Limosilactobacillus reuteri: one gene and its partner. The protein of the gene in region 2 interacts with the protein of the main gene of each other region in a pairwise test. Links are inferred from orthologs where the notes say so. Each region holds a gene or a part of one and is shown on either strand. Other genes may lie near its edges.

The links.
Region 1: the proteins of dnaA (region 2) and HHK02_RS06230 interact in binary tests that used the Bacillus subtilis proteins (3 or more experiments, as listed by UniProt). The link is inferred for Limosilactobacillus reuteri from one-to-one orthologs.

Annotation. Positions count from the first base shown.
Region 1 is NZ_CP059275.1:1,052,449-1,068,182, reverse strand. What follows is about bases 1-2,999. They hold HHK02_RS06230 (DNA replication initiation control protein YabA), read right to left. Parts: upstream 1,676-2,999; coding sequence 1,325-1,675; downstream 1-1,324. Other genes in these bases: HHK02_RS06220 (acyl-[acyl-carrier-protein] thioesterase), read right to left, coding at 2,543-2,999; rsmI (16S rRNA (cytidine(1402)-2'-O)-methyltransferase), read right to left, coding at 1,676-2,542; holB (DNA polymerase III subunit delta'), read right to left, coding at 311-1,324; HHK02_RS06240 (cyclic-di-AMP receptor), read right to left, coding at 1-310. Outside these bases: more of HHK02_RS06220, read right to left, coding at 3,000-3,304; HHK02_RS06215 (exopolyphosphatase), read right to left, coding at 3,305-4,819; HHK02_RS06210 (RNA degradosome polyphosphate kinase), read right to left, coding at 4,820-7,063; HHK02_RS06205 (Ppx/GppA family phosphatase), read right to left, coding at 7,064-8,035; UDP-glucose 4-epimerase GalE, read right to left, coding at 8,036-9,031; tRNA (adenosine(37)-N6)-threonylcarbamoyltransferase complex dimerization subunit type 1 TsaB, read right to left, coding at 9,032-9,757; rimI (ribosomal protein S18-alanine N-acetyltransferase), read right to left, coding at 9,758-10,312; tRNA (adenosine(37)-N6)-threonylcarbamoyltransferase complex transferase subunit TsaD, read right to left, coding at 10,313-11,344; proC (pyrroline-5-carboxylate reductase), read right to left, coding at 11,345-12,118; HHK02_RS06175 (glutamate-5-semialdehyde dehydrogenase), read right to left, coding at 12,119-13,363; proB (glutamate 5-kinase), read right to left, coding at 13,364-14,152; HHK02_RS06165 (carbon-nitrogen family hydrolase), read right to left, coding at 14,153-14,938; HHK02_RS06160 (pyridoxal phosphate-dependent aminotransferase), read right to left, coding at 14,939-15,734. UniProt on the Bacillus subtilis protein: Involved in control of chromosome replication initiation. Inhibits the cooperative binding of DnaA to the oriC region. Thus negatively regulating initiation of chromosome replication.
Region 2 is NZ_CP059275.1:1,353,219-1,368,841, reverse strand. What follows is about bases 9,458-12,345. They hold dnaA (chromosomal replication initiator protein DnaA), read right to left. Parts: upstream 11,619-12,345; coding sequence 10,296-11,618; downstream 9,458-10,295. Other genes in these bases: HHK02_RS07990 (YidC/Oxa1 family membrane protein insertase), read right to left, coding at 12,228-12,345; rnpA (ribonuclease P protein component), read right to left, coding at 11,874-12,227; rpmH (50S ribosomal protein L34), read right to left, coding at 11,739-11,873; dnaN (DNA polymerase III subunit beta), read right to left, coding at 9,458-10,295. Also shown: HHK02_RS08060 (DHH family phosphoesterase), read right to left, coding at 1-707; HHK02_RS08055 (sugar-binding transcriptional regulator), read right to left, coding at 708-1,643; rpsR (30S ribosomal protein S18), read right to left, coding at 2,268-2,504; ssb (single-stranded DNA-binding protein), read right to left, coding at 2,505-3,068; rpsF (30S ribosomal protein S6), read right to left, coding at 3,069-3,365; gyrA (DNA gyrase subunit A), read right to left, coding at 3,366-5,855; gyrB (DNA topoisomerase (ATP-hydrolyzing) subunit B), read right to left, coding at 5,856-7,775; DNA replication/repair protein RecF, read right to left, coding at 7,806-8,930; S4 domain-containing protein YaaA, read right to left, coding at 8,931-9,152; more of dnaN, read right to left, coding at 9,153-9,457; more of HHK02_RS07990, read right to left, coding at 12,346-13,019; jag (RNA-binding cell elongation regulator Jag/EloR), read right to left, coding at 13,020-13,787; tRNA uridine-5-carboxymethylaminomethyl(34) synthesis GTPase MnmE, read right to left, coding at 13,788-15,176; tRNA uridine-5-carboxymethylaminomethyl(34) synthesis enzyme MnmG, read right to left, coding at 15,177-15,623. UniProt on the Bacillus subtilis protein: Plays an essential role in the initiation and regulation of chromosomal replication. ATP-DnaA binds to the origin of replication (oriC) to initiate formation of the DNA replication initiation complex once per cell cycle.

The DNA of each region.
Region 1 (15,734 bases), 290 kb from region 2 along the record:
AGTCTTCTACTGGTAAGACAAAAACAGTTGCCCCACCAATCTTTACGTTGACAGGAAATGCTGAACCTCCTTCAACATCCATATGCATTTGCGATGTAACGTATTGTTCACGTGACTCAGCATTCTTTTTAATTACTGATAATACTTCTTGAACTCGTTCATCTTCAATTCCAATTAAAAATGTCGCATTTCCTTCACGAAGGAAACCACCAGTTGTTGATAATTGAGTAACGTGAATATCAGCTTTATTAAATGCTTTTCGTAAACGATTGCTATCTTTTGATTGAACAATTGCAATAATCATTTTCATCTAACTAATGCTTAAAACCTGCACAAGCCGAATCGTCAATTGTTCAACAATATTTTGAAAGCTAATATTTTGTTCTAACATGTGACGAGTTTCCAAAGTTAACTGACTAGCCGCTAACAATTGTTGAGGAGAGTATTTTCTAACTACTTCTCCCATTTCTCCTAAAATATTATTAAAGTGAAGGCGGTTGGCAACTGTAATTCCGGAATTTACCATTAGCGTATCACGCCAGATTAAGGTAATTAGGTCCAAAATCACTTGTTGTTTATCCCGGTCGGTAGCTACTTTTTGTAGAATTGTCTGAACATCAACGAAGCCTAACATCCCATTTCGTGTCGTATCTTGATACCACTGAATGACTCCTTTGATCGCACTCTCAAACCAATTATCTTCTTGCCACTGTTCAATCATTGCGACGGAATCTGTAATCCCAACAGCAATCTGTTGCTGAGATGATGGAATATTATGTTCAGTTAAAACTGTTAACAATGCATCTCGTTTTAATGGTGGCAGTTCAATCACCTGTGTTCGTGATCGGATTGTTGGTAAGACAGCACTTTTATTAGTCGTTAGCATAAAAATATAAACGCCAGTCCCCGGTTCTTCAATAAACTTAAGAAGACTATTTGCTGCACCATTTGTCATTTTATCAGCATCTTTAATAATAAAAATTTTCTTATTGCCTTCTACCGCACTCTTAGAAAATTCTGCTTTTAAGTGACGAATCTCATCAACCTTTATTTGGCGACCTTCTGGAGCAGCATAGACAATATCAGGATGGTTCCCAGACAGGATTCGCTGACACTCGGCACAAGTTAAGTCTGGTTTATTGTCTTGGGGATGAAGACAAAATAACCGTAACGATAACCATTGAGCAATTGACATCTTTCCTGAACCGCCTGGCCCAACAAACAGATAGGCATGAGCAAGTTCTTTATTTAATAATATTTTTTGAAAACGAGTAATTATTGCTGGTTGTAATTTTTCTGCACGTGTTTGTCCCTGTTCAGCCAACTATTTTGTCATTCCTTGTTCATGTCCGAATATTGCATCTAAACAAAAAGTACAAGATTCATTAGGCTCAAGACGTTTACCATAATACTCACTGCAAACATGAAAACCCTGTTGGTAAAGCTCTTTTAAATTTTGCCGTGATCCAGATAATTGGTTTTCACTATGATGTGATTGCTTTTCTTTAATCATCTGACGCAAATGCTTATTTTCAATTGAAAGTTCAACATTTTCCTCAGAAATAGCAATAATTTTTGCCTGCAACTGCTCCATTTTATTAACTAAATCCTGGGTCTGGTTCATCACCTGCGCAAATTGTTCATAAAGATTATCTGAACTATATTCTTCACTCATCTACAATTGATGATATTGTTTATATAATTCCTGGCGTTTTATATTATTTTTCTTTGCCACCAGCTTAATCGCAGCATTAGTGGAAAGACCATTTAAGATTTCCTTATCAACCTGTTCTGTTAATGGTAATTCAATATCATTATCTGTCTCCTCTGTCGGGTGTTCATTCCCAGCTACTAGAATAACGAATTCTCCTCGTGGTTGATGATCTTCAAACCAGGCAGTTGTTTCAGCAAGCGTTCCCCGCGTAAACTCTTCATAGCGTTTAGTGAGTTCCCGTGCTAAAACAACTCGCCGTTCATTACCGAAAACTTCCGCCATCGTAGCTAAAGTCTTTTTTAAGCGGTGTGGAGCTTCATAAAAGATCATCGTTTCTTCACGCTCTTTTAATTGCTCCAACGCCGCTACCTGTTGCTGATGCTTACGCCCTAAAAAGCCAAAGAAGTAAAATGGCTGGGGAACTAACCCCGAAGCGATAAGAGCCGTCAATCCTGCATTAGCTCCTGGAAGCGGGATTACTGGCAACCCTTCTCTAACTGCCGCCGCTACCAATTCCTTGCCGGGGTCAGAAATCGAAGGCATCCCTGCATCACTGCATTGGGCAATCGAATAACCAGCTTTTAATTTCTCAATCAATTCCGGAACACGTTGTTCAGTATTATGCTCATGAAAGCTAATTTGACGGGTTAATATATCAAAATGGTTTAATAGTTGCTGAGTATGACGCGTATCTTCAGCAGCAATCAGATCCACTTCTTTTAAGGTTTTAATTGCACGAAAAGTCATATCATCTAAATTTCCAATTGGGGTTGGAACTAAGTATAAACTTCCTGATTGGTGATCATTAAAACTACTAATTTGCTGCATTTAATACCATTCTATCTCAGCAATTGCATCAACTTGCTTATCAACGCCAATCTGGTGGTAAGTTACCGTTCCATCATTTATTTGGAGCTTATTAACTTTGCTTTCCACAATTTCCCCATTGCGTACCTCTTGAAGATACTGCAAATTAAATCTTTTTATCTGATTCTCTCGTAAAAAATCACGGCCAAGAGGATCAAGAAGCCAATCAAAGTAACGCGCATTATTAACATGGTGATTAGCATCAAGGTCAAAATAACGAACTTGATAATTTTTCTTTATTATCGAACCATTTTCATCCAATTTTTGAGGTCGCTTTAGACGAGGAATTCTTTTCGCAACAGGAGCATTAAATGGTTCAATTAAACCTAGTGGAATTGATTGCATTCGCCGTGTCTTTAGATTCATAAACACAAAAATTGACCTAATTCGTGCATATTCAATCTGGTGTTCTTTATCCGTTATCCAAAAATCACGAACAGCAAAAAAGCGGTTATAGGAAACAGCTTTGGTTCCTAAAATAACTGTTTCGCCAAAAGAAGGTTGATTTGCGGAAAGATATCCTTCATAGCCGCTTACTACCCATGTACCGCCAGTAGATTGTATTTCTTCGGTTCCCATTCCTAAAGACATACTATGCTCATCGGATACCATGGAAATCATACTTAATATCATGCTTAGGCTTGGATGACTTGTTTCATCACACTCATAATATGTTAGTAAGTGCGGCATTTCAAATGTTTGTGCTTCTTGCTTTAACTCCATTTAATGATCGCTCCTCTCAGTTAAGACCGGTTCAATTCCGTATACATCCTTAAATAGTTGTGATTTTTTACTAAAAGACCACTTTTCAAGAACAAGGTCATCATTGGCTATTGCTTTAATGATTAAGCGGCTATCTCCTACCAGCTTCAATCTAATACTTGAAATTTTTTGCAGCCGCGAATCATCTAATGCATCCACCAATCGTAAAATAGCAGCTAATTTTGCTACTGGCATCTGGATCTCATCATCGAGATGGCGGTAATGAGCTTGACTAATATCTGGAGACTCTGCACTATGATATCTCGCCACTTCAGCAATAATCCGATTATCTTTATCTGAAAGCCCAATTAGAGGATTAGCCTCCATAATATAAGCAGAGTGGCGGTAGTGTCCCCGTTGATTAATAAAATTACCAATGTCATCAATTCTACTAGCAATTTCTAATAATAATCGCTCATGCTGACCAAGACGATGAATTGGGCGCAATTGATCAAAGAGTTGGAGTGAAAAGCGCGTTACAAAATCCCGATGAGCTGAATCAACACCGTATCGTGAAGAAATATTGTCGGCAGCTGTTCTGATCATTTCATTAATTTGCCGTCTCGTTTTAGGATTATCAACCCCAATTCCATGGGAAATCCCATCCATCGTTGAAATATCAGTTACGTAAAGGCCTGCTGGTTGAATTAAGCGCACTGTTCGCGCCGTTACTAAATAATTTGGTAATAATAATTCAAATTGTTGGTCATCAATCTGAATATTTTTCATTAAGCCATCTTTTACTGGCGATAAAATCTTTTGGTAATCATCATGAAATTTATTTAGGGGAACTTCCGCGATTTGCTGATCATTTGGCAAAAATAATTTATTGAGTGAGAGGGCATTTTGCACCATCATTACTGTATGCTTTTTCTTTGTCAGTTCTGGTGTTAAGTATTCTAATTTACTACTGATATAATCTTGGATAATTTCAGTTGGATTGGTAGCAGTTTTTCGGAGACGCCCCACCAACTGACTGATTTTTGCATTACCAAGATCAATATCCCATGCCCGTTCAAAGCTTCCATGGTGAAAATAAGCTAAGGTAGTCGAGCTAAGACCGATACTTAGAAGATACATATTGTGTTTACTAAGTTTTTCAAAATCTGGTAGCAAGGTTAAAAGGTAACTCATCGACTGTGCCATTAGCTGGTTATTGTTTAACCATTCAATCTGTAATCCTGTCCGAACTTCTAACTGGTCGGCCACATACCTAGTTGCAACTGGGTCAAGGTCTTCTAAATCGCCATAAAATTTAACTGGTGTTGCCTGGTAGTCATTAATAATCTGCTTAAATCCTTCAATATTATTAACAATTGCAGTCATATTTTCCGAATAATTAGCAACTTTAGCGTTTCCGATATTTAGAAGGCCCGATCGAACATTATTTATCACTTTTAAAGTAGGTATCTCAATGATCCGTAAATTAACCTGATCGGGTTCGAGGTAAATAATCGCCGTTAAAGATCTTTTCACTTACTCATCCTTTCGCTCATCTAAATGAAGATTGGGAACATGGCGAGTTAAAGTTTCAAAAACAGAAGAAAAATGTTTTTTTGCTTTCTTCTCCTTTTTCTCACGCGCATTCAATTTCATTGCTTGTTTAACAAAGTATTCTTGTGAACTGAATGGTGCGACATCACCACGATCAATCCGTTCGTAATGATCTCCTACTAACCGTCGAGCCTTGACATTATCTTTCCACATAACGTCAAAAATATGAATTGCATGAGCTTTTGTGTCTGGCTGGGTAACGGGATACAATTCTTCAACTCGTCGATTAAGATTTCTCGTCATCATATCGGCACTTGCGAGGTAGACTTCCTCATGACCATTACTCTTAAAGTAGTAGATCCGGGAGTGTTCAAGGAAACGCCCAATAATCGAATGAACCTCAATATTCCCATGCAATTCTGGCAAATCGTTCCTTAAACAGGTAATGCCTCGAATTAATAACTCAACCTTAACTCCACTAGCAGCAGCAGCGTATAGGCGGGCAATGATTTGCTTGTCAGACAAGGAATTCATCTTCATCCGAATTAACGTAGGATTACCATTTTTGGCATTTTCAATTTGCTCATCAATTTTGGCATTAATAAATGTCCGAATCCCATCAGGAGATACCCGTAATTCATTGAAATAAGCTGGTCGTGCAAATCCTGACAGCATATTAAACAGGTTTGTCATATCGATGCCCAGCTCATGGTCACAAGTAAATAATCCCATATCAGTGTAAAAATGAGCTGTTACATCATTATAGTTCCCAGTTCCTAGGTGCATATAACGCCGCAGCCCATCTTCATCGCGACGGATAACCAAAGCAACTTTACAGTGCGTTTTAAGGCCAACTAAACCGTAAATAACGTGGCACCCCATCTGTTCAAGCCGTTGTGCCCACCGAACGTTATTTTGTTCATCAAACCGCGCTTTAACTTCAACTAAAACCGTTACTTGCTTACCCTGTTGCGCGGCCATTCCGAGATACTTAATAATCGGTGAATTACCAGAGACCCGATAAAGAGTCATCTTGATTGCCAAAACATCTGGATCAATGGCTGCTTGATGAATAAAGTTGACCACGGCTTGAAAATTATCATAAGGATGCTGCATTAGGTAATCCTTTTGGCGAATTGAAGAAAAAATATTATGATCCATATCTAACGCTGGGTTGAGGTATGGCTTATATGGTGGATAGCGCAAGTCATCATGACCATCAACCATCCCCGATAATTTTTTTAAGAAAGTTAAATCGACGGGACCATCTACTTCATACAGTGACCGTTCACTTACATGCAGATTATCAATTAATTGATCTTTTAACCATTCATCGATAGAAGCAGGAACTTCTAGGCGCATCACCTGTCCATGCTCTCGTTCCCGCAATTGCCGTTTGACTGCCCGGAGCAAATCAGACGTATCTTCTTCAGCCACATCTAAGTCCATATCCCGCATAACTCGATATGACGCTGTAGCTAAGATCTCGTATCCTGGAAAAAGCGCGCTCAGAAATTCAGTAATGATTTCATCAATCAAAATGAAGCTATTTTCTTCTGGTAACCGAACTAACCGCTTATAAATTTCTGGAACACGGACTGTTGCAAATTTGATATCTGCTTCTTGACGATCATCATGTGGTTCCATTTGTGGACGATGAACTTCTTGATCTCCCTCTAGAATTTCCTCTGCAACTGGTTCACTTGTTGAACGGATTTGACGCCGTAGCTGAACAGCAATATTTAAAGAATTATTGGAGATAAAAGGAAAAGGACGTGAGGCATCATCTGCCATGGGAGTCAAAACTGGCATCAGCTCATCATTAAAGTACCGACGAATAAATTCATATTGCTTCTCGTCAAGTTTGGGGACATGGAGAATATGAATATTATTTTTAGCAAGGTCCGGGATGATTTGCTGATTATAAACTTCATACCGTTGCTTAACCATCCGGTGTTCTTTTTCATTTACTGCATCCAACTGCTCTTCTGGAGTCAGACCAGACGCATCAGTAGTAGTAACATTGGCAGCAGCAAGCTTATGAAGCGATGCAACCCGCACCATAAAAAATTCATCAACATTGCTTTGAGTAATTCCCAAGAAGTTAGCACGTTCTAACAAAGGATTAGCAGTATCAGTTGCCTCTCCCAGTACTCGGCCATTAAAGTCAATCCAACTCAATTCTCGATTAACATAATTCTGCGGCTTATAAAACTCCTTATACATTTATAGCGAGGATTTTAATTGATCAAAATTAATTTGCTGCTCAAGGTACTTAAATAATAAACCTTCTCTTAATCCACTATTACTAAAGCAAATCTCATTAATTGACAATTGCCGGACAAGAGAGATAAGGGGGAGAAGTCCTCCAACAATTACATCCGCTCGCACTTTCGTAATTCCACGGATTCCTGCCCGCGTCTGGCGATCCGTTTCTAATAGCTGCCGCATAATCAAAAAGGCTTCTTCTGAACGCATTGTTAGCCCATGAACTGGTCTGGCTTCATTAGGATTAAGAGCTTGTTGCCACCGATATACCTTTGCTAATGCACGGTTACATCCCCCGAGTGCCACAATTTTTGTCTCCCGCATCCGATTTAGCCATAATTGTTGAGAAAGAACTTCATCAATTTTAATCATGGCATCAAATAAATCAGCTGGATTAATTTGATCTTCAAGATGGTAGGTTTGCGAAATGCTAACTGAACCGATCGGAATACTAATCGCTTCTTCTGCTTCCCCATTATTCACCGAGATTAATTCCATACTTGCTCCTCCAGTATCAACAATTATTCCCTTATCAATTGGAAGAGTCTGATTAACACCAACATAGTCAAGATATGCTTCTCGTTCTCCACTAATTACATGAATTTCAAAGCCCGTTTCTTGCTTGACCTTTTCAAGAAATTGCAGTTGATTTTGTGCTTGACGAACCGCAGCAGTCGCCACCGCAATAATTGTCAATTTCTTATTACGGTATCGATCACAAATTGTTCGAAATTCTTTTAGGGCATCAATAGTCCGCTTTACAGGAGCTGACTTCAACATTTTTTCTGGCCCCATATTAGAAGCGAGGCGAACATATCTTTTTTCATATTGAACCGTTTCAAAGCTCCCGTTATCTTGAATTTTTGTTATTTTAAGCCGAACTGAATTTGAACCTAAATCAAGAATTGCAAGGTACTGCTCATTGCTCATTTAGTCGCGATCATCATAACCCTTTGGATGAGTTGAATGCCACTTCCAAGCAGTTGCAATAATGTCGTGAACATCATCATACTTAGGACTCCATCCAAGAACATTACGAGCCTTATCACTAGCAGCAACTAATGAATCTGGATCTCCTGGACGGCGTGGTGCCATTTTAGCTGGAATAGGTTTACCAGTAACTTCTCGAGCTGCTTCTAGCATTTGCTTGTTAGAGAAGCCAGTGGATGAACCAAGGTTAAAGGCATTACTCTTGTTACCTTCCTTAAGGTACTTAATAGCAAGAATATGAGCATCTGCTAAATCCATAACATGGACATAGTCACGAACATTGGTACCATCTGGTGTGTTGTAGTCATCCCCAAAGATACTCAATTCATCACGCTTGCCTTGCGCAACTTGAAGAATGATTGGAACTAAGTGCGTTTCTGGACCGTGATCTTCACCGATCGTACCATCAGTGGCAGCCCCGGCAACATTAAAGTAACGAAGGGCAACAAACTTAATACCGTAAGCTTTATCAGCCCAAGCCATCATTTCTTCCATCATTAACTTACTCAAGCCATATGGGTTAATTGGGTTTTGTGGGTCCGTTTCCTTAATTGGCATGTGTTCTGGAACCCCATAAGTAGCAGCGGTTGAACTGAAGACAATATACTTAATATCATGATCATGCATTGCTTCAAGCAAAGTAATCATTCCGCCAGTATTGTTATCAAAGTACTTCAATGGCTTACTCATTGATTCAGGTACAATTGAGAAAGCAGCAAAGTGAACAACTGCAGTAATATCTTCATTGTCAAAAATCTTATCTAAGAATTGACGATCACGAATGTCACCCTCATAAAACTTAGCCTTGGGATTAATCGCATCCCGGTGACCCGTCGATAAGTTATCAGCCACTACTACATCTTCACCATTTTCAATAAGATCTTTTACCATATGGGAACCGATATATCCGGCACCACCAGCAACTAAAATTGACATTTAAACTTCTCGAACATAATTTTTTCTTTTTTCTCCAGGATGAAGTTTTTGCCAATTAGCCTCTGCTTCAGTAATTCGTAAATAATGCGGAACAAAAGGGTCAATCTCTTTAACTGGTTCCTTCATTTTACCTGCAAGAGCTAATTGATAAGTTGACGGAATACTATAAGATCGTGGCAAAAGGGTCACATTAGCTGGTAATTGATCATATTTGGCTTGAATTTTATCAGTCATATGACCTACCAAAACAACTTGTTGATCTAATTTTGCAAGTTGATTAAGCAAAACATCAATCCCTAGATGTTGATCTTCTATTTTATTTACTAACTCGCCATTTTCCCACTGGTAAGCACCAGCAAATACATTTCCTCGTCGTGCATCAAAGAAAGGAACAATAATTGCTGATGATGTTGGAACTACATTACGTGCTAATACTGCTAAACTTGATACGCCAATTAAGTCAATCTTTTCTGTATCAGCCAATACTTTAGCGGTTGTAACTGCAATTCGTACTCCTGTATAAGATCCTGGTCCCTGTGCAACCACTACCCGATCAATATCTGTTGGCTGCCACTGAACTAACTTAAATAACTTACTAATTGCCGGCATTAAATAAATACTATGATTGCGAACCATATTAAGGGTTGTCGTTGCCAACAATTGCTCATCTTCAACCAACGCTACGCTCATTGGGTGGTTGGATGTATCGACGGCTAGAATCTTCATCTACCTAAGTAAGTTTGCTTGCATATCCACGGCATCTTCGTGATTATCTAAGTAATAACGTGGTTTAATATGCTGATTACGAAAGCCTAAACTTTCATATAAGCGACGAGCTGATACGTTATACACTCGTACTTCTAAACTCAGCGAATGTAATTTTAAGTGCCGGGCATAGTTTTTGGCAGTTGAAATAAGATACGTTCCAATTCCTTTATTTTGGTAACTTGGTGTAATGCCAATATTCGTAATATGCAAATCATAATGGTACCAATCAATGGCTGTTCCCATAAAGCCAACAATCTGCTGGTCATCCTCAACAACTAAATATAGTCGATCACACGGCCGTTGGAGTTCAATGCGGAAAGCAGCATAACTCCATGGTGCTTTTCCATAGATTCTTTCTTCAATTTCTACCAAGGTTTGAATATCTTGTTCCTTTGCCATCCGGACCATGTATTGATGACCAGATATCATTACTATTCGTCGTGTAAATTCAAGGATCGGTCGTTTAGTAGGATTGGTCGTATTGATAAACCATTCTTTAAACTTCTCGAACATTTATTTATTCTGAATTCGATCGAACATTAATCCCGGTACTGCATTCAAATCTAATCCTGCACGGTCGCCATGCTTGTAGTTAACATAACCAGCAGCCCCAATCATTGCAGCATTATCACCACATAATTTCAACGGTGCTTGCAGCATCGGTACATCAGGATGAGATTTCTTCATGTCATGATCTAAACGAGCACGGAGACCATGATTTGCAGCGACCCCACCAGCTAAAATCAGTTGCTTTACTGGGTAATCATCTAACGCCCGCATTGTTTTTTCGGCAAGCACGTCAATGACACTTTGTTGGAAACTGGCTGCAAGATCATATTTATCTAATTTTTCTCCACGTTGGTCTGCATTATGAACTGTATTGATGAAGGCGCTCTTCAGCCCACTAAAGCTAAAGTCATAATTATCTTCTTTTTCCATTGCTCGTGGGAAATTAAAAGTGTCCTTACCCTTAGCCGCCCATTCATCAATCGTTTTTCCTGCCGGGTAATTGACTCCCAACACGCGACCAATTTTATCATAAGCTTCACCGGCAGCATCATCACGTGTTTCACCGATAATTTGGTATTCATGTTCAGATGGCATATAAACTAATTCCGTATGTCCACCGGAAACTAACAATGCCATTTGTGGATATTTGAATTCCCCAACATAGCGTGCAGCATAGATATGACCTGCCATGTGGTTAACCGGAATTAACGGAAGGTTATGAGCCCATGCGATGGCCTTTGCTGCTGTCACACCAATTAATAATGACCCGACTAATCCTGGACCGTATGTTACTGCAACAGCATCTAGGTCATCATAGCCTACAGCCGCTTGCTCTAAAGCTTCATTTGTACACTTGGTAATTTGTTCAATATGATGTCGACTAGCTACTTCTGGTACTACTCCACCAAAACGTTGATGGCTATCGATTTGCGTTGCAACAATATTGGAAAGGATTTTAGTTCCATTTTCAATTACGGCAACACTTGTTTCATCACAGCTTGATTCAAACGCTAAGGTTAATGTGCGTTCTGTCATTTATGATTCACCATTTGCTTTGTCAACGGCATCCATCATGGCGTAACGGAAACCATTTTTCTCCAATGCTTCCACGCCTTTGATTGTTGTACCTGCTGGTGATGTTACTTGATCACGTAATAATGCTGGAGCAAGCTTGCTATCATAGGCTAGTGTCCCCGTACCTTTTACCATACTAGCAATAACTTCATATGCAGTTTGACGATCGAGGCCATGCTTGACGGCGGCATCGCTCATTGCGTCCATCATCACATCAACAAATGCAGGGCCACAGCCGCCGATAACACCAATTATATCTAGTTGTCGTTCTGGAACTTTGATGACATCACCAAGACTATCTAAAACAGTCATTACTTTTGAAATTGCTTCAGCAGAAATTCCGGTTGGCAAGGCAAGACCAATTGTGCCGGCATTAACTTCAACTGGTGTGTTGGGAATAATATTAACAATTTCTTTATTCGGAAGCACTTTGGCTAAGTCTTCGTGAGTAATTCCAGCAGCGGCAGAGATAAAAATAGTGTGATCGTTAAGGACGGCTAATTCTTTAGCGACTACGGTTGTAATAGGGGCCGGGGTAGTCAAAATTACGATATCGGGTGTAAGGTTAACTACTTCACTGTTTGTATTAACGAGTTTAAACCCGAGCTTCTTAGCAAGGCTTGTAACACGTGAATTAACAGGGTTCATCGCACTGAGGGTAAAATTTTGCGTACGACTTAATCCCTTCATAATTGCGCTTCCCATATTTCCGACACCAATAATTGTAATTTTCATTTATTTCCGAACTTGCCCATTACCGGTAATTTCATATTTGATTGTTGTTAATTGTTGTAATCCCATTGGTCCCCGGGCGTGGAGTTTTTGGGTACTGATACCAATTTCAGCGCCAAAGCCAAATTCTCCCCCATCAGTAAACCGCGTAGAGGCATTAACATAAACACAGGCAGAATTAATGGCTTGTTGGAAGTAGCGTCCCCGGGTAATGTTGTTTGTAATAATTGATTCTGAATGGTGAGTACTATGGTGATTAATATGGTTAATTGCATCATCAAGGGAATCAACAATTTTTACGGCCATAATTAAATCATTATATTCTGTCTCCCAATCTTCCTCAGTAACGGGACGGATAGTTGATACTAATTGGCACGCCATTTCATCACCGCGTAATTGGACGCCATGTTCCATTAAAGCTTTGGCAATAACAGGAAGAAATTCAGCGGCAATATCGCGGTGGATAAGTAATTTTTCAGCGGCATTGCATACAGAAGGCCGTTGTACTTTTGCATTTACAGTAATATTGGTCGCCATTGTTAGGTCAGCATCCTTATCAATATAAATGTGGCAATTACCCGCACCAGTTTCGATAACTGGAACCGTAGCTGTTGTTACAACCCGCTGAATAAGGGCCTGGCCGCCTCGTGGAATCAAGACATCAATGTAGTCAGTGAGATTCATCATTTCATCAGCAATCGCATGACTAGTGTCGGTAATAAGCTGAACCGCATCGACCGGTAAATGTTGACTTTGTAATGATTCACGAAGAATTTTTACTAAGGCAGTATTAGTCTGGATAGCTTCTTTTCCGCCCCGTAGAATAACTGCATTGCCACTCTTGAATGTGAGGCCGGTCGCGTCTACAGCTACGTTTGGTCGTGCTTCAAAGATAATGCCAATTACCCCTAATGGTACGCGCCGTTGAAGGATTTGCAACCCATCTTTGGTAATCCATCCCTTATCGATTTGGGAAGTGGGATCGTTCAAGTCGGCGATTGTTCGGAGACCATTAGCCATGTCTGCGATACGTTGGGAATTGACCATTAAACGATCTGTAAATTTAGTTGGCATCTGGGTAGCGGCGACCAAGTCTTGTTGGTTGGCAGCGATAATTTGGTTTTTATTTTTGATTAAATCATCTGCCAATTGAAGCAATGCCTTATTTTTGGTGGCAGTGTTCATTAAAGCTAGTTTGTTTGCAGCGATTTGGGCTCTTTTTCCAATTGTAATTAAATCTTGGTTCATCTATTTTCCAAAATGAGTACCAATAGTATGACCATCAAAAATATCAAAAAGAATTTTAGGGTCACGACCATTGCATAAAATCATTTGTTTACCTGCTTGCATCATTGTGGCAGCTGCCCGTAATTTAGTTACCATTCCTCCTGTTCCAAACCTAGTGCTGCTACCGCTTGCGACGTTCTCTATTTCCGTCGTTAGGAATGGAACTTCTTTAATGATTTGTGCGTCAGGAAATTTATGCGGATCTTTGTCATAAAGGGCATCGATATCCGAAAGAATGATTAACTCGTCAGCGTCAATGGCAATAGCTACCTGGGAAGAGAGTTCATCATTGTCACTGAAAGTAGTGTAATGATCAAGCTCATCAACTGACACGGGGTCATTTTCGTTAACGATTGGAATCACATTTTGCTGAAGTAAAGCATTAATTGTATTAAGCGTATGCTGGCGACTGACGGGATAAGTGAGCACATCACGGGTAAGGAGAAGTTGGGCGACGTGCGTTTGATAGTCTAAAAATCGTTGCGAATAGATTCGCATTAAAGCAGCCTGACCGATAGATGCTAAGGCTTGCTGTTGTGCTATTTCGGCGGGACGATCTGTTAATCCCAAACTTGCAAGACCAACGCCAATTGCTCCCGAGGAAACAAGAATAAGTTGGTATCCTTGATTGTTTAATGTCGCAAGGACAAATGAAAGTTGGTCGATTGTTCGTAAATTAATTTTTCCATTAGGAAGAACAAGGCTACTCGTACCAATCTTAACAACTACTTTTTGTATTTTATGAGTCATTCAATGATAAAGACTTGGTCGGCGATCCTTAAACACCGGAATCGGCCCCCGAACCTGTGCTAACTGCGCTAAGTCAATTTCTGCATAACTTACTTGTTCAACTTCTCCTGCATCATGGATAATCTGCCCAAGCGGATCTATTACTAACGAATGACCATTAAAGCTATTCTCTAAATCCGTCCCAACACGATTGACCGCGACTACAAAGGCTTGATTTTCAATTGCCCGTGACTGAAGCATTATTTTCCATTGTTTAATCCGTTTGCTTGGCCATTCTGCCGAAAAATATAAGATATCAGTTCCATAACGAGCGACTGTTCTAATCCATTCGGGGAATCGCAAATCATAACAAATAAAACTTGCACTCGGAACCCCAGCTAATTCAAAGTGATTTTCTTTTTGCCCGGCTTTTAGATATCGGTCTTCATTCATTAGTCCAAATAAATGCACCTTCTCGTAACTGCTAATTAGATTTCCCTTTTGATCATAAACATAGGTTGTATTGAAAAAAGATTGTCCACATCTCACCGCTACTGAACCACCGACAATGTTAATTTGATTTTCTAACGCTAACTCACTAAGAAATTTTTGTGTCTTTTGACCGTTTTCATCTGCCAAGTCTGCTAATTGATCTAAGGCATAGCCAGTATTCCACATCTCCGGCAAGACAACGATATCTGCATGGTGACTAGCAGCTTCTTCAATTGCTTGTTTAGCTTTTTGATAATTTTCGGCAGGATTTCCTAATTGAATATCAAGTTGAGCTAATGCAATTTTGCGTTTCATTTAACTAAATAAATTCAATTTAGCAATCCGCTCAACGGCCTCCGTCAGTCGTGCTGGCTCAATCAAAAGGCCAATCCGCACATAACCTTCACCGTGCTTGCCAAAGCCATTGCCTGGTGCTACTGCCACGCCAGCTTTGTCCAATAACAAATCTGCAAAGCTTTCACTGGTATAATCCTTTGGAACCGGCATCCAAGCATAGAAAGTACCCTGGGGAATAAATGCATGCCAGCCAATTTTTTCGGCCGCATTAATAAAAGCATTCCGTCTTTCTTCATAACAACCTACAATTTCGGCAATTGCATCATCACGTTGTGGCAGCGTTAAAGCATCAATAGCAGCTTCCTGTAAGGCAGGAAAAAGACTAACGAATAGGTGATCTTGAATTAAGTTTAAGGCTTCAATAATATCTGCATTACCAACCGCAAATGCGATTCGCCACCCTGCCATGTTGAATGTCTTAGAAAAGGTATAAAATTCAATTCCCACATCTTTAGCGCCTGGTGTTTCCATAAAGCTAACTGGAGCTTGACCGTCAAAGCCAATTGCGCCATAGGCAAAGTCACTAATAATGCCCACATGGTACTTTTTGGCCCACGCAACTAATTTTCGATAAAACTCGGGAGTAGCTACAGCACCCGTTGGATTATTAGGATAGTTAAGATAGAAGAATTTAGCACGTTGCGCCACCTCTTCAGGAATTGCCTCTAAGTCTGGCAAGAAATTATTTTCTGCTAATAATGGTACTGTTTCAAAATTAACTTCTCCTAATGCTGCTCCTGATAAGTAATCTGGA
Region 2 (15,623 bases):
TCATCAATGATCTTCATCAATAAGTGATTAGCAACTGCCCAATCGCTTATTTGTGAAGTTACGTAATTATGAAGATTAGAGACATCAGAATCACTCATTCCTTGAATCAGCTCATCATAGTTATCTAGGTAAATATTACCAATGAAGATTTGTTCATCCTTATATTGTGCACTAATCTGTTCATATTTTGTAATATCTAATAAATAAACTACCTGTCCGTGATGCTGAACCAAAAATTCAAATTGATGGTCACGCCATGTCACTACTTGTGTTTGCTTATCATCTGCATGATCTTTTATTAATTCCGCTAATTTTACATCAACATCTGCAATCGGCTTCCCTACAACAATTTCAAGATTAAAATAACGCGCCATATATGGATTAATCCATTCAACCTCATGACGCTTATTTAACATAATCATTCCCATGGGCATTTCCAGTAATGCTTCTTGTTGCCCACGTTGGACTTTATACGTTAATTCATTTAAATATTCATGAGCATCGACTAATAATTTTCTTAACCGCCGAATACTAATAGCTCCACCAATAACTGCGATTACTAAAACAATTAGTCCAATAATCCAGTTATCCATAAACCCTAAAATAAGCCCAATGATTGTTAAAAGCACTATATAGCAGACATTCCAGCGGACGGCTGGGTGTTCAAAATAAAACTCCCAGTTCTCACGACTGAAAATTTTTCGCATCTATAATAGGTGTTGAGCCACAAGTGAATCGGTTACTAATACATTTGCATATTTTCCAGCTAAGGCCGCTTTGATTGCTTTTAACTTATTCATTCCACCAGCGATAAGAACTGATTCCCGAGCTTGTTTTAGATCATCTAAAGCAATAGCAACTGTGCGATCATTTAACTGGTCATCAACGATTTTCCCGCGTTCATCAATAAAGCGAGAAACAAGGTCCCCGGCTGCTTTCTCTTGCAAGGTTTTAATTTGCTGATCATTAAAATAACCTAGTTCAAATAGCGTTGCATCTTGTTCCGTCGTTTCTACCGTAAAAAGTGCCACGCTTGTCCGCTTACCAGTATCTAAAATCTCGTTAATAAATTTATCTTTTATCACCATCTCTTTAATTTGCTTATTTTCAAAAATTAAAGGAAGCGGAAGAATCTGCGCCTGGGTATGGTAGCATTTATTAAAACATTTAGTAACCTCTACAACATAATTATTATGAGTAGAGTTCGCCACTGTTCCTTTAAAATAGACCACCTGAACATTTTTACGGTCATTTGGTATCAATTGACGTGCTACGCTGACCAGTGTCCTTCCCCAACTAACACCAATAACATCATTATCCTTAACTTTTTTATCAAGGTAACGAGCCGTGGCCTTACCTAAAGATGATAAAATTTCAGCCGTTTCATTGCTTTCTGGAGTACTAATAATGACATCCTTTAGTTGATACTTTTCTTTTAATTGGTGCTGCAGATCTTCAATATTGCTAAGGGGATCATTTATTGAAATTTTGACAATATTTTTCTCGCGTGCAAATTGAAGTAATCGAGAAATTGTTGGTCGCGATAAATTTAGTTTTTTTCCGATTTCTGCTTGGGTAACGCCATCTAAATAGTAAAGTTTACTAACCTGGACGGCCTGTTTAATTTGTTGCTTACTATCCACCTATTCTTTACCAATAACTTGCATACTATGGCTAACGCCCAACTTTGTAGCTCCAGCATTAATCATTGCTTCTGCTTCTTCGGTTGTATGAATACCACCAGAAGCCTTTACTTCAGTGGGAGTTTCTTTAGTAGCTGCTGACATTAATTCAGCATCATGAACTGCTGCTCCACGGGTTGAGAAACCTGTTGATGTTTTTACAAAGTCAGCACCTGCATCAGCAACAATCTTAGATGCCTTAGTGATTTCATCATCAGTTAGCAAAGCTGTTTCAATAATTACCTTTGCAACCTTATTGGCATTATGAGCAACTTTAACAACTGTCTTAATATCATCAGCTACTTTAGCATAATTTTTGCCTTTCATTTCGCCAATATTCATAACCATTTACTCAGTTTCAAAAACTTTTGTTGCAGTTGTAGTGGCTCCAAGAGGAAAACCAATAACAGTTGCTGTTACTACATCAGTTTCTTCTAATGCTTTATGAGTTTTAGCAACCCAGTATGGATTAATCATAACAGTATGAAAATGATTATCAATTGCTTGCTTAATAACTTTTTCTACTTGTGCTTCTGTTGCTTCGGGACTTAGTAAAGTATGATCAATATATTTATTTAGTTTCATCTAGTCTTCTGCAACGAATGGCAAAAGACCCATGATCCGTGCACGCTTGATAGCGATAGTTAACTTACGTTGGTTTTTAGCACTGGTACCAGTAACCCGACGTGGTAAGATCTTACCACGTTCAGAAATGAACCGACGTAATAAATCAGTGTCTTTGTAATCGATGTATTCGATGTGGTTTGCGGCGATGAAGTCGACCTTACGACGACGACGTCCGCCCCGACGTTGTTGTGCCATTTAGAATGGTAATTCGTCATCAGCTAAATCAATGGATTGACCACCATCATCACTACTTCCAGGGAACTGGTTGCCAGCATTTTGATTGGGATCGAAACCATTGTCCATACTTGGTGACGGATTACTTTGAGGAGCATTATTTCCAGGTTGTGGTTGACTGCCATATTGTGGAGCCTGAGCACCAAACGATTGTTGGGTATTGTTAAATGGCTGTTGAACGCCTGATTGGTTCATACCACCATTTTGACGAGGTTCTAACAATGCAAAGTTATCTACAACAACTTCGGTAACATATACACGGTTACCCTGTTGGTTTTCATAATTCCGGGTTTGAATACGCCCTTCAATTCCAACAAGTGAACCCTTATGCGTAAAGTTACTAAAGTTTTCAGCGGATTTACGCCAAATAACGCAATTGATAAAGTCAGCATCACGATCACCATTTTGGTTTCGGAATTGCCGATCAACAGCTAACGTAAATGAAACAACAGCCGTCCCGCTGGTTGTGTACCGCAACTCGGGATCTCTTGTTAAACGCCCAGTTAAGACTGCACGATTAAGCATTTAAGCATCAAGCTTAACAATCATGTGACGTAGGATATCATCACTGAACTTAGCTAAACGATCAAATTCGTTTAAAGCTTGGTCTGAATCAGTAGTTAAGTTTACCACGTGGTAAGTACCTTCAGTGTACTTAGCGATTGGGTAAGCAAAACGACGAGTTGACCAATCCTTTGAGTCAGCGATAGTTGCACCATTGTCCGCCAAGATCTTGTCGAATCGGTCTACCAATTCGCTCTTTGCAGATTCTTCGATATCAGGACGAATGATGTAAGTAATTTCATATTTGCGTGTTTCCATTTAATTTTCTTCTTGTGAGGAATTATTAGTTACTTCTTCAGTCTCCTCATCGACTTCTTTATCCACCTTTGCAATCGTAGCAACACGGGCACCATTATCCATCTTAATTAAGTGAACACCAACCGCAGATCGTCCAGTTTGCGATACACTTTCAATGCCAAAACGAATAATTACTCCCTGGTCGGTCACTAACATGATATCTTCATCACCATTGACAGTCGTTAAACCAACCAGCGGGCCATTCTTTACAGTAACATTAACTGTCTTAACTCCTAATCCGCCCCGGCCTTTGATTGGGTATTCAGAAGCAGGAGTTTGCTTTCCAAAACCATTTTCACTAATTACAAGTACCTTGCTATCAGAATTAAGAGGGGCAGCGCCAATTACGTAGTCTTCATCTCGTAAACGAATCCCACGAACTCCAGCCGCGCTTCGCCCCATTGACCGAACAACTGATGATTTAAAGCTAAGAGCATATCCATTATGAGTACCAATAATCATTGGCTGATCTTCACTAATAACTTCTACATCAATCAATTCATCGTTTTCATGGAGATTAAGCGCCTTTAATCCATTACTTCGAATATTCTTAAACTCTGTTACTGCTGTCCGTTTAACTGTTCCTAGCTTAGTAATAAAGAAGAGGTATTTATCATCATCGTTAGTTTCATGTGAAACATTGATAACAGCGCTAATCTTCTCTTTATTATTAATTCCAAGCAGGTTAATAATTGGAATTCCCTGCGCAGCCCGACCATATTCAGGAACTTCATACCCTTTCATTGAGTATACTTTTCCTGAATTAGTAAAGAAGAGCAACATATCATGAGTTGAGCTAGAAATTAGTTGTTCAATAAAATCATCTTTATGAACTCCCATTCCCTTAACACCACGACCCCCACGATGCTGAGACTTAAATTCATCAACTGGAAGACGTTTAATGTATCCATTGTGGGTCAAGGCAACGATAATATCTTCTTCTTCAATTAAGTCTTCATCTTCAATATTGGTAATATCACCAACTTGAAGTTCAGTCCGCCGTTCATCTCCAAAACGTTTTTGAATTTCCATCAATTCGTCATAAATGATTTGATTGATCCGTTCACGATGAGCAAGAATATCCTTGTAATCAGCAATTGCTGCCATTAATTTTTGGTATTCATCCTCTATCTTTTCCCGTTCTAGACCGGTCAACCGAACTAACCGCATATCGAGGATAGCTTGAGCCTGTCGATCTGATAAACCATAATTATTCATCAACTCATTTTTCGCTACTTCACTTGTTTGTGAATTACGAATAATATTAATTATCTCATCAATATGGTCTAAAGCGATCCGCAATCCGGCAACAATGTGCGCACGATTCTGGGCTTTCTTTAATTCAAATTCCGTTCGCCGCCGTACAACTGATTCCTGGTGTTCCAGATAATATTGCAAGATTTGTTTCAAGCTTAAAATCTTTGGAGCCCCATTAACAATTGCTAGCATATTGAAGTTAAAAGTTGTTTGCATCAAGGTCATCTTGTAAAGATTATTCAAGATAACTTCAGCACTGGCATCACGACGAACATCAATTACGATTCGCATTCCGTCACGGTCAGTTTCATCGTTAACATCAGTAATTCCATCAATATCTTTATTCCGAGCTAATTCAGCAATTCGTTCAATTAACTTTGCCTTATTAACCATGTATGGAATTTCGTGAACAATGATCCGTTGCTTACCATTCTTCTGTTCTTCAATATCAACTTTTGCTCGAACAATAATAGTTCCCCGACCGGTTTCATAAGCTTTACGAATACCGGACTTACCCATTACTACTCCACCAGTTGGAAAGTCGGGACCAGGAATAGCCTTCATTAGTCCTTCCGTTGTAATATCAGGGTTATTCATTAACATATGCAGGCCATTAATAACCTCACCTAAATTATGGGTTGGAATATTAGTAGCCATCCCCACGGCAATCCCTGAGGCACCGTTAACTAATAAATTAGGAAAACGAGCTGGTAATACATCCGGTTCTTTTTCAGTACCATCATAGTTATCATGGAAATCAACGGTATTTTTATTGATATCCCGAAGCATTTCAACTGCAATTTTGCTCATCTTTGCTTCGGTATAACGCATGGCGGCCGCTCCATCACCATCAACTGACCCGAAGTTACCGTGACCATCAACAAGCATGTAACGATAACTAAAGTCTTGAGCCATCCGCACAAGTCCTTCATAAATTGAAGAGTCACCATGTGGGTGGAACTTACCCATTACATCCCCGACAATCCGGGCTGACTTCTTGTAAGGCTTATCGGGAGTAACCCCTAATTCATTCATTCCATATAGAATCCGGCGTTGTACCGGTTTTAATCCATCACGGACGTCTGGAAGCGCACGTGAAACAATAACACTCATTGCATAATCCAAGAATGAGTTTTTCATCTGACTCGTAAGATTTACATCCGTGATCCGATTAGGCATATCTTGTTCAGCCAATTACAGGTCAAGGTTTTCAACGAACTTAGCATTTTGCTCAATAAAGTCGCGCCGTGGTCCGACCTTGGTTCCCATTAGCATTGGGAAAATCTTATCAGCCTGTTCTGCGTCGTCTAGTTTTACTCGTAATAGGTGCCGATTTTCTGGGTCCATTGTTGTTTCCCATAATTGCTCAGCATCCATTTCACCTAGCCCTTTGTAACGTTGAATAACTGGCTTAGGACTTGGCTGCAGTGAGCTTACAACCTGCTCTAGTTCTTCATCAGAGTCAATGTATTTTACAAATTTACCTTGCCGAACTTGATATAGCGGCGGTTGGGCAATATAAACATACCCATGCGTAATCATTGGTTTCATAAAGCGGTAGAACAAGGTTAACAGTAATGTCCGAATGTGGGCACCATCGACATCCGCATCAGTCATGATAATCAATTTATGGTAATTAGCCTTTGTAATATCAAAGTCATCTCCAAAACCTGTTCCAAGAGCGGTAAATAGAGAACGAATTTCGTCATTAGCTAGAACTCGATCAAGGGTTGCTTTTTCAACATTCAAGATCTTTCCTCGAATTGGAAGGATTGCCTGGGTGAGTCGCGAACGTCCCTGCTTTGCTGATCCACCGGCAGAATCCCCTTCGACAATAAATAATTCTGAAATTTCAGGATCCTTACTCGTGTTATCAGCTAACTTACCTGGCAAATTGCTAATTTCAAGACCACTCTTTTTACGAGTAACTTCCCGTGCCCGTTTAGCAGCCACTCTTGCTTTGGAAGCGAGTTGACCTTTTTCAATAATTTGCCGCGCTTCGTCTGGGTGTTCTAATAAGAACCGGTTAAATGTTGCCGCAAAGACATGGTCAGTCGCTGTTCGTGCATCTGAATTTCCTAACTTAGTCTTAGTCTGTCCCTCGAATTGCGGATCAGGGTGCTTAATGGAGACAACAGCAGTTAAACCTTCCCGTACGTCATCTCCTGATAAGGTCTCATTCGACTTTAAAATACCTGCTTTGTGGCCGTAGTCATTAATAACGCGTGTAAGAGCCATCTTAAATCCGGTCTCATGAGTTCCACCTTCATAAGTATGAATATTGTTAGTAAAAGTTAGTAAGTTGCTACGATATGAATCTGTATATTGTAAGGAAACTTCAACAGTAATATCATTTTCTTTACCTTCCACGTAAATTGGTGGATCAAATAAAACATTTTGATCTTCATTAAGGTATTCAACATAATGACGAATACCACCTTCATAATGGAATTCTTTCCGTTCATGATCTATTTCTCGTAAGTCTTCGATCGTGATTTTAAGTCCCTTATTTAAGAAAGCTAACTCTCTTAAACGATCAGTTAAAGTTTTAATATTGTAAGTCGTTGTTTCACGGAAAATTTCTGGATCCGGCTTAAAGTGAACGGTTGTACCATGCTCAGTTTCTGGAAGTCCTTCTTCAATTACCTTCATTGCAGACTTAACATGACCATGATCAAAATCCATGTAGTAACGTTTACCTTGACGAGCAACTTTAACATCTAATTCAGTAGATAAGGCATTTACAACAGAAGCCCCTACCCCGTGAAGACCTCCAGAAACCTTATATCCGCCGCCGCCAAATTTTCCTCCGGCGTGCAGAACAGTAAAGACCGTTTCTAAGGCTGACTTTCCAGTTTCTTTTTGCGTATCAACTGGAATTCCACGACCATTATCCTTAACAGTAATACTGTTATCTGGATTAACTACAACATTAATTTCATCACAGAATCCTGCTAAGGCTTCATCAATTCCGTTATCGACAATTTCCCAAACAAGGTGATGAAGTCCCTGGGCTGAAGTGGAACCAATGTACATTCCGGGACGCTTTCGAACTGCATCCAATCCCTTTAAAACCTGAATTTGACTAGCATCGTATTCGCTAGCCAATTCCATCTTGGTTTCTTTTTGTTGTTCGTTGCTCACTCACTTTACTTCCTCCTTATTCAAAGTGCCGTGCTCAATTTCAAAAATCGTGGGTTCATTAATTAGCTGGCGAGCAACATCACTCAAACTAGTTGTCGTCAAAAATGTTTGAACTTTATTCTGAATGGCTGTTAACAGGTGTGTTTGTCGAATTGTATCTAGTTCCGATAACACATCGTCCAATAATAATAATGGATACTCGCCTGTTTGCTCTTTCATCAAATCAATCTCTGCTAGCTTTACTGATAGTGCTGTCGTTCGCTGTTGTCCTTGCGATCCAAAAGCCTGTACATTTTTATCATTTACCAGAAAGCGGATATCATCACGATGGGGGCCGTAAATTGTTGTCCCCTGCTCAATTTCACGCTGTTCGTTGTCTTGATATAATTTAAAAAGGGCCTGATAAGCCTCTTCAGCAGTAGTCTCATCATTAACCTTTAATTGATTAACGTATTCAAGCTGTAATGATTCCTTATTCAGTGAAATCTCTTGATGTAAATCAGCTGCCCATCCTTCAAGGTGCTTTAAAAAATGTTGACGGGCAATAATTACTTCCGCACCAAAAGCAGCAAGCTGATCAGATAGGACTCCTAAAAGGACGCGATCAGTTTGTTGCTTATATTTTAGTTGCTTTAAATATTTGTTTTTTTGTCGTAAGAGTGTGCGGTATTGGCCTGCATTGTAGAGATACTTGCTACTCATCTGGCTAAATTCTCGATCCATAAAGTGGCGCCGTAAAGCTGGGGACCCTTTTACCAACGACAAGTCCTCAGGAGCAAATAATATTGCATTTAGTTGACCAACATACTGTGATAATCGCGCTTGTTCTAAATGATTTACCTTTGCCTTTTTTCCTTTACTTGAGAATTGTAATTCAAGTGGAATCTTGCCAATACTTTTCTCTACTGTGCCACTTATTAGAGCTGATTTTTCTTGCCAATTAATAAGTTCATGGTCATTACTTGTTCGATGACTCTTGGTCAGGGAAAGAACATAGATTGCCTCTAGCATATTCGTTTTACCCTGTGCATTATGACCAATTAAAACGTTCACTCCAGGGTTGAAGTGAACGGTTAGATCCTGATAATTTCGAAAGTGATGTAAATGCAATTCCGTCAGAATCATCTACTTACTCTTAATAACAAGTAATTGGTGGTCAGGAATTTGAATCTTATCTTCGGGATATAATTTGCGTCCTCGCCGATCATCTGGCTCATCATTTACTAATACAGTATTTTCTTTTAGAAACCATTTAGCTGCTCCGCCAGTAGGAATAATCCCCTCTTCTTTGAGTAACTGGCCGAGTGTAATAAATGGACTATCAATCAACACTGACTTTTCTTCCATTTAGAATGTCCGTACTGGTGTAATTAAGTGGACAAAGTTTTCTTGATCTTCTGTTGGCACCAAGGTAAATGGTCGCAATGGTGAAGTAAATGAAATCTTGATCGTTGCCTGACCAAAAGAACGCAAAGCATCTTTCATGTAGTTAGGATTGAACGAGATTTCAAGATCATTACCATCAAGAGCAGACGTGACTACCTTTTCTTCAACGGTACCGATATCTGGAGAATCACCACTAATTCGGACAAGACTTTCTGATGGCTTTAGACTTAACTTAACCACATCATTACGGCTTTCATGAGATAAAAGCGAAGCACGCTCAATTGATGATAGAAATGTCCCAGCTTCTAGTTCAACTGTTGTATCAGCAGTTTGTGGAATTAACTGGCTTGTTTCAGGATAGTTCCCTTCTAGTAATCGCGAATAGAAATGAGTATTACCAAAAATAAACAATACTTGATTTTCGGTTACTTGCATTTGTACATCTTCATGGACATCGCTAATCATTCCAGAAAGTTCTTCCATGCTCTTTCCAGGAATAATCACATCAAAATCTATGCTGTTATCGATGTTTTCGAGGACCACTTTCCGTTGTGCAAGTCGATGACTATCTGTTGCAACAGCTGTTAGGACGCCATCTTTTAACGTCATATGCACCCCGGCAAGGATTGGGCGACTTTCTTGCTTAGATACCGCAATAACAGTTTGACGAATTACTTCTTTAAGGATGTCGTTAGGAAGGGTTACTGATTTGTTAGTTTCAATTTCTGGTAAATGAGGAAAGTTTTCAGCATCTTGGCCATTAATTTGAAACTTAGCTGAACCGGAAGTAATATCTGCTTGAAAACCACTTGTAACTTCAATAGTTACTTTTTTGTCTGGCAGCTTTTTAACAATATCACTGAAGAAGCGGGCTGGTAATACAATAGCGCCAGTGGCTTCAATTGTTAAATCGTTCTCAGCATCATTAGCATTAATAACACTTTCAATAGTGATGTCAGAATTGCTACCAGTTAACACAATGTTGTCTTCGTTTATGACCATCTTTAATCCAGTAAGAATTGGAATTGTGGTTTTAGATGAAATGGCACGTAAGACATTATTTAGTTGACTAATGAATGCAGATCGGTTAATTGTAAAATTCATTTATGATCGTAGTTTAGCTTTTAATTTTGTAATATCGTTTTGTAAGTCAGTATCCTTTTTTAGTTCTGCCTCGATTTTATCGATAGCATGTAAAACGGTGGTATGGTCTTTGCCGCCGAATTCGTTGCCGATTTTTGGCAACGAGGAATCGGTGAGTTCTCGAGAAAGATACATAGCGATTTGGCGAGGCATAACAATTTGTTTAACTCGCTTTTTACCAAGGATATCTCCTTGAGTTATATTATAAAAATCAGCGACTTGTTTTTGAATTGTAGCGATTGATATTTCGTTTTTGGCTATGCGGTGAAGTCCCTTTAATGCTTGAGATGCTAAGCTTGGCGTGATTCGCTCACCGCTTAAATTAGCAAATGCTTGAACCTTTGTTAAGGCTCCTTCTAGTTCACGAATGTTTGTATCGATTTGGCCAGCGATATAATTAAGGGTGTCGTTTCCAATATCAATATGATCTTCCTCAACTTTACTCCGCAAGATGGCAATTCTCGTCTCTAAGTCAGGAGGAGTAATTTCGACAGTAAGTCCCCATCTGAAACGTGATACAAGCCGGTCTTGCAGTTCGGGAATCTCATTTGGAATCCGATCAGATGTCATAACAATTTGTTTTTTGCGATCATGAAGGGCATTAAAAGTATTGAAAAATTCTAGCTGTGTTCCCTCTTTGTTGGCTAAAAATTGAATATCATCAATTAATAGGAGATCAAGGTTACGATATTCTTCTCTTAATTGTTCAGTCGTATTATTACGAATAGCATTAATATAATCGTTGGTAAAATCCTCACTCGTCACATATTTGACACGCGAATTTGGATTAACTTGAAGCATATGGTTACCGATCGCTTCCATTAAGTGGGTTTTTCCTAAACCAACCCCCCCATAAATAAAGAGCGGGTTGTAAAGGCTGCCCGGACTTTCGGCAACGGCAAATGCTGCAGCGTGTGCCATTTTATTTCCTTCTCCAACAACGAATGTTCCAAAGTTGTAATGAGGATTAAGAGGAGTGTCCATCTCAAAAGAAGGAGTTGGATCATCTTCTGTTTTTTTATTTGTATAGGTAAATTCTCCCTCTAAAATATAATGCGGCTCAATATTACGTCCCAATTCATGTTGAGCGAATTCTTTAAGCTGTGTATTTAAATTTTTGCGCCAAAAATCGCGGTGCACCGGAGTGGGCACCTCGATTTCCAGTTGATTTTGAGAGAGAGAAATTGCTTTTGCCGGAGCAATCAAAGTGTCAAAGGTAACCGGAGTGGTATCCTGACGAAATGAATTTTGGATCGCTTCCCACAGAGAATCGAGCTCAGTCAATCAAACATACTTTGGTAGTATAACACACTTACCGAAATTAATAAACGGCGAATTTTTATTTAAATTTTTTTGATTATTAACAAAATTAGCAAAATAATCCACAGCGTTGTGTAAATTCATTTATGCAGATAATACTTTTCTGCCCTTTTGACGCCGACGTGCTAATACCTTACGGCCGTTACTGGTGCTCATGCGCTTACGGAAGCCATGGACACGTGCACGGTGACGCTTCTTTGGTTGAAACGTGCGCTTCATCTAATCCTCACTTTTTTCATCTAACAAATGTGCTCGCTTTAAAACGTGCACTAGGTTTTTCTTTGTTTCTGCCATTGATAAACCATCTGCCGCTGACCGAGCAATAACCAAGAAATCAACATCAGACCGTAATTGCGGTTTCACCTCTAATAATGTTTGACGAATACGCCGCTTAACCCAATTACGATGCACAGCATTTCCAATCTTTTTTCCAACAGAAATACCGACACGAAAATGTTTTTGTCCTGGTTTTTCCATTTGATATACGACAAATTTGTGGTTGGCCACGGAATTATGGGTTTCAAAAACCCGTTGAAACTCACTTTCCTTTTTTACGCGATATGATTTTCTCATTTATTTCCGCCGACTTTGGTAAGCGCGACGTTTTGCTTTTTCAATCTTGCGACGTTTTGCTTTCTCAGCCCGTTGCTTTTCTTCACGTTCACGACGAATCTTAAATGGATTCTGGATGATAAGCGTTTGGACAACTTGGAAGGCATTTGTTACTACCCAGTATAAGGTAATAGCTGAAGAGAATCCTAATGCCATGAAGAATACCATAATCGGCATAAACCACGTCATTGTAGTTGTCATTGAGTTTTTTTCGGGCATTGAAGCCATGGATAACCATGAACTAATAAATGTAAATAATGCCGCTAGAATAGGCATAATGTAGTATGGGTCCGGGTGACCTAACTGAAGCCACAAGAAAGTTCCATTCCGTAAGGCTGAGGTCCGCCAGATTGCTTGATAAAGAGCCCACATAACTGGTAACTGAACCAGTAACGGAAGCATCGAAGCCCATGGATTAACTCCTGCTTCTTTATAGAGCTTCTGCGTCTCCATTTGCATCTTTTGCATTGACTCGCGATCACGTGATGAGTACTTTTTCTGAATTGCCTTTAATTGAGGAGCAAGTTCTTGCGTCTTCATCATGGTCTTTGTTTGGTAGAACATCAATGGCAGTAAGATGATCCGGATGATGATCGTAAAGATAATGATCCCCATTCCATATCCGCCAAAGTGCTTTGATAACCAAATGATAAATTGTGAACAGTTATAGATAATGTAGTGGTCCCAGATACCAGTACTATGACTAGTAATTGGCTTATTGGAGCAAGCAGCTAAAAATAGGGTCAAGCTCATTTAGTCCTTAGGCGCAATCACGATACTCCGGTAAGGTTCCCGACCGTGGGAGTATGTTTTTACGTGGTGATTATTCTCAAGTTCATGGTGAATTTGTTTCCGTTCGCGGGCGGGCATCGGGTCCATAAAAACTGCTTTCCCACTTGCAACTACTTCCATCGCCGCCTTTTGCGCTAGGTTGTGAACTGCTTCTTGACGCCGTTCACGATAATTGGAAGTATCAAGTTCAACATTTACTTTTGCCGCTCCATGATAATCCATGAATATATTACTAAGCTGTTCCATCGCGTTGATCCGGCAACCGTGCTTACCGATCACCCGTCCATTTTCCTCAGTTTGGAGATTAATTTTGAGATCATGAGCTTCTAAATTAATAATCCGCGGTTCAACAGCAATACCTAATTCCTTAAATACTGTCCTTAGATACTCAACCAATTCTTTACTAGTTACTTGAACCTTTTTAAGATTGGCTTGTTGCCGCCGCTTGATTTCAGCAGGATCGAGCTCATCTTCAGCGGAATTTAAGCTTGCAGGCTTTTGTTCTGGCTCTTTTGCCGGTTGCTCATCTTTCTCTTCCAGTGAGAGCATCGCAATTTCTTTATCTTTTATTACTGCATCCACTTGCGCTTGGCGTCGTCCAATTCCCAGAAAACCGTGCTGCGGCTGTTGAAGAACCGCAAATTCAATCGTTTGATTAACAGTTGGCTTCAATTGTGTACGGGCCTTTTCTTTTGCTTCTTCAATTGTTGTTCCAGTAAAAACTGCCATCTACTTTCCTAAACAGAATTGACTAAATAACTGGTCAAGCAACTCATCTTGGTAACTATCCCCAGTAATTTCACCTAATAATTCCCAACACCGGGTCATATCAATTTGAACCAGGTCTACCGGCATTCCATCATTAATTCCTTTTAAGACATCGCTTAAAGCATCATTAGCTTGGTGAAGTAAGCCAATGTGCCGAGCATTTGTAACCATTACATTATTCTGGTTGCTTTCAATCCCCTTGTTGAAGAACATGTGACCAATCTGTTCACCAAGTTGATCCATTCCTTCATGATTAACGATTGAAGTTTCAATAACAGCACTCTTGCCAGCTAGTGATTTCAATTCCTCTAAATCAACCTTGCGTGGAAGATCCGTCTTATTTAAGATGATGATCCGCTGCTTATCCTTGGTTGCTTCAAGTAATTGGCGATCCTCGTCAGTTAATTCATTTGAACTATCAATCAAGAGAAGTACTAAGTCAGCGGCGCCCAAAGCTTTGCGACTCCGCTCTACCCCGATCTTTTCAACTTGGTCATTTGTATCGCGGATTCCTGCTGTATCAATTAACTTCAATGGCACCCCGTTGACATTGACATATTCTTCAATTACGTCCCGGGTTGTCCCAGCAACGTTTGTAACGATTGCCTTGTCTTCGTGAAGTAAGGAATTCAATAAGCTTGATTTACCAACATTTGGCTGCCCGATGATAGCCGTTGCTAAACCATCTCGCAAAACCTTTCCTTGCTTAGCTGTTTTAAGAAGGCCTTGGATTCGTTGTTGAATGTCCTCTGCTTTTTCTTTTAAGAGTTTCGTCGTCATTTCTTCAACAGCATCATATTCTGGATAATCAATATTAACCTCTACCTGTGCTAATACATCCAAAATGTCTTGTCGTAAATTACGAATTAACCGCGACAAATCACCATCAAGTTGGTTTAATGCAACCTTCATCGACTTATCTGTCTTTGCACGAATTAGATCCATTACTGCTTCTGATTGGGATAAATCGAGACGACCATTTAAGAAGGCTCGTTTAGTAAATTCACCTGGTTCTGCCATCCGGGCGCCAAAGCTCAGTACCAATTGCAGAATACGGTTAGTTGCTAACAATCCCCCGTGACAGTTAATTTCAATCACGTCTTCACGCGTATAAGTGTGAGGCGCGCGCATTACTGAAACCATCACTTCATCAACTTCCTGATCCGTATCAGGGTCAACAATATGACCATAGTTAATGGTATGAGTTGCTACTTTGGCGAGATCTTTTCCTTTGTAGATCCGTTGAGCAACTTTCACCGCATCATCCCCACTAATTCGGATAATGGAAATTCCACCTTCACCAACCGGTGTCGAAATTGCTGCAATCGTATCATTCTCGCTATTTGCCATTTATTTACGATCCTTCTTGGAAAACTTCCCCTGACGGACGTAAACACTCAAGATTGCAATATCAGCGGGGTTAACTCCACTAATTCGTGAAGCTTGGGCTAAAGTTTCTGGACGAATCTTTTCAAGCTTTTGACGTCCTTCAGTTGCTAGACCATCAATATCACCATAATCGATATCATCTGGAATCCGTTTAGCTTCCATCCGTTTCATCCGTTCAACCTTAACTTCCTCTTTCTTGATGTAACCAGCATATTTCAATTGAATTTCAACCTGCTCAATCACATGACGATCAAGTTCCTGTTCTGGTGCTGGAATGAATTCGGCCAACGTTTGATAATCGAAGTATGGTCGCTTCAAGAGGTCAGCTGCCGCAATTCCATCTTTTAAGCGATTATCCCCGTGCGCTTCAATAAATTCGTTAACCTTATCATCGCTTGGCTTGAGCTT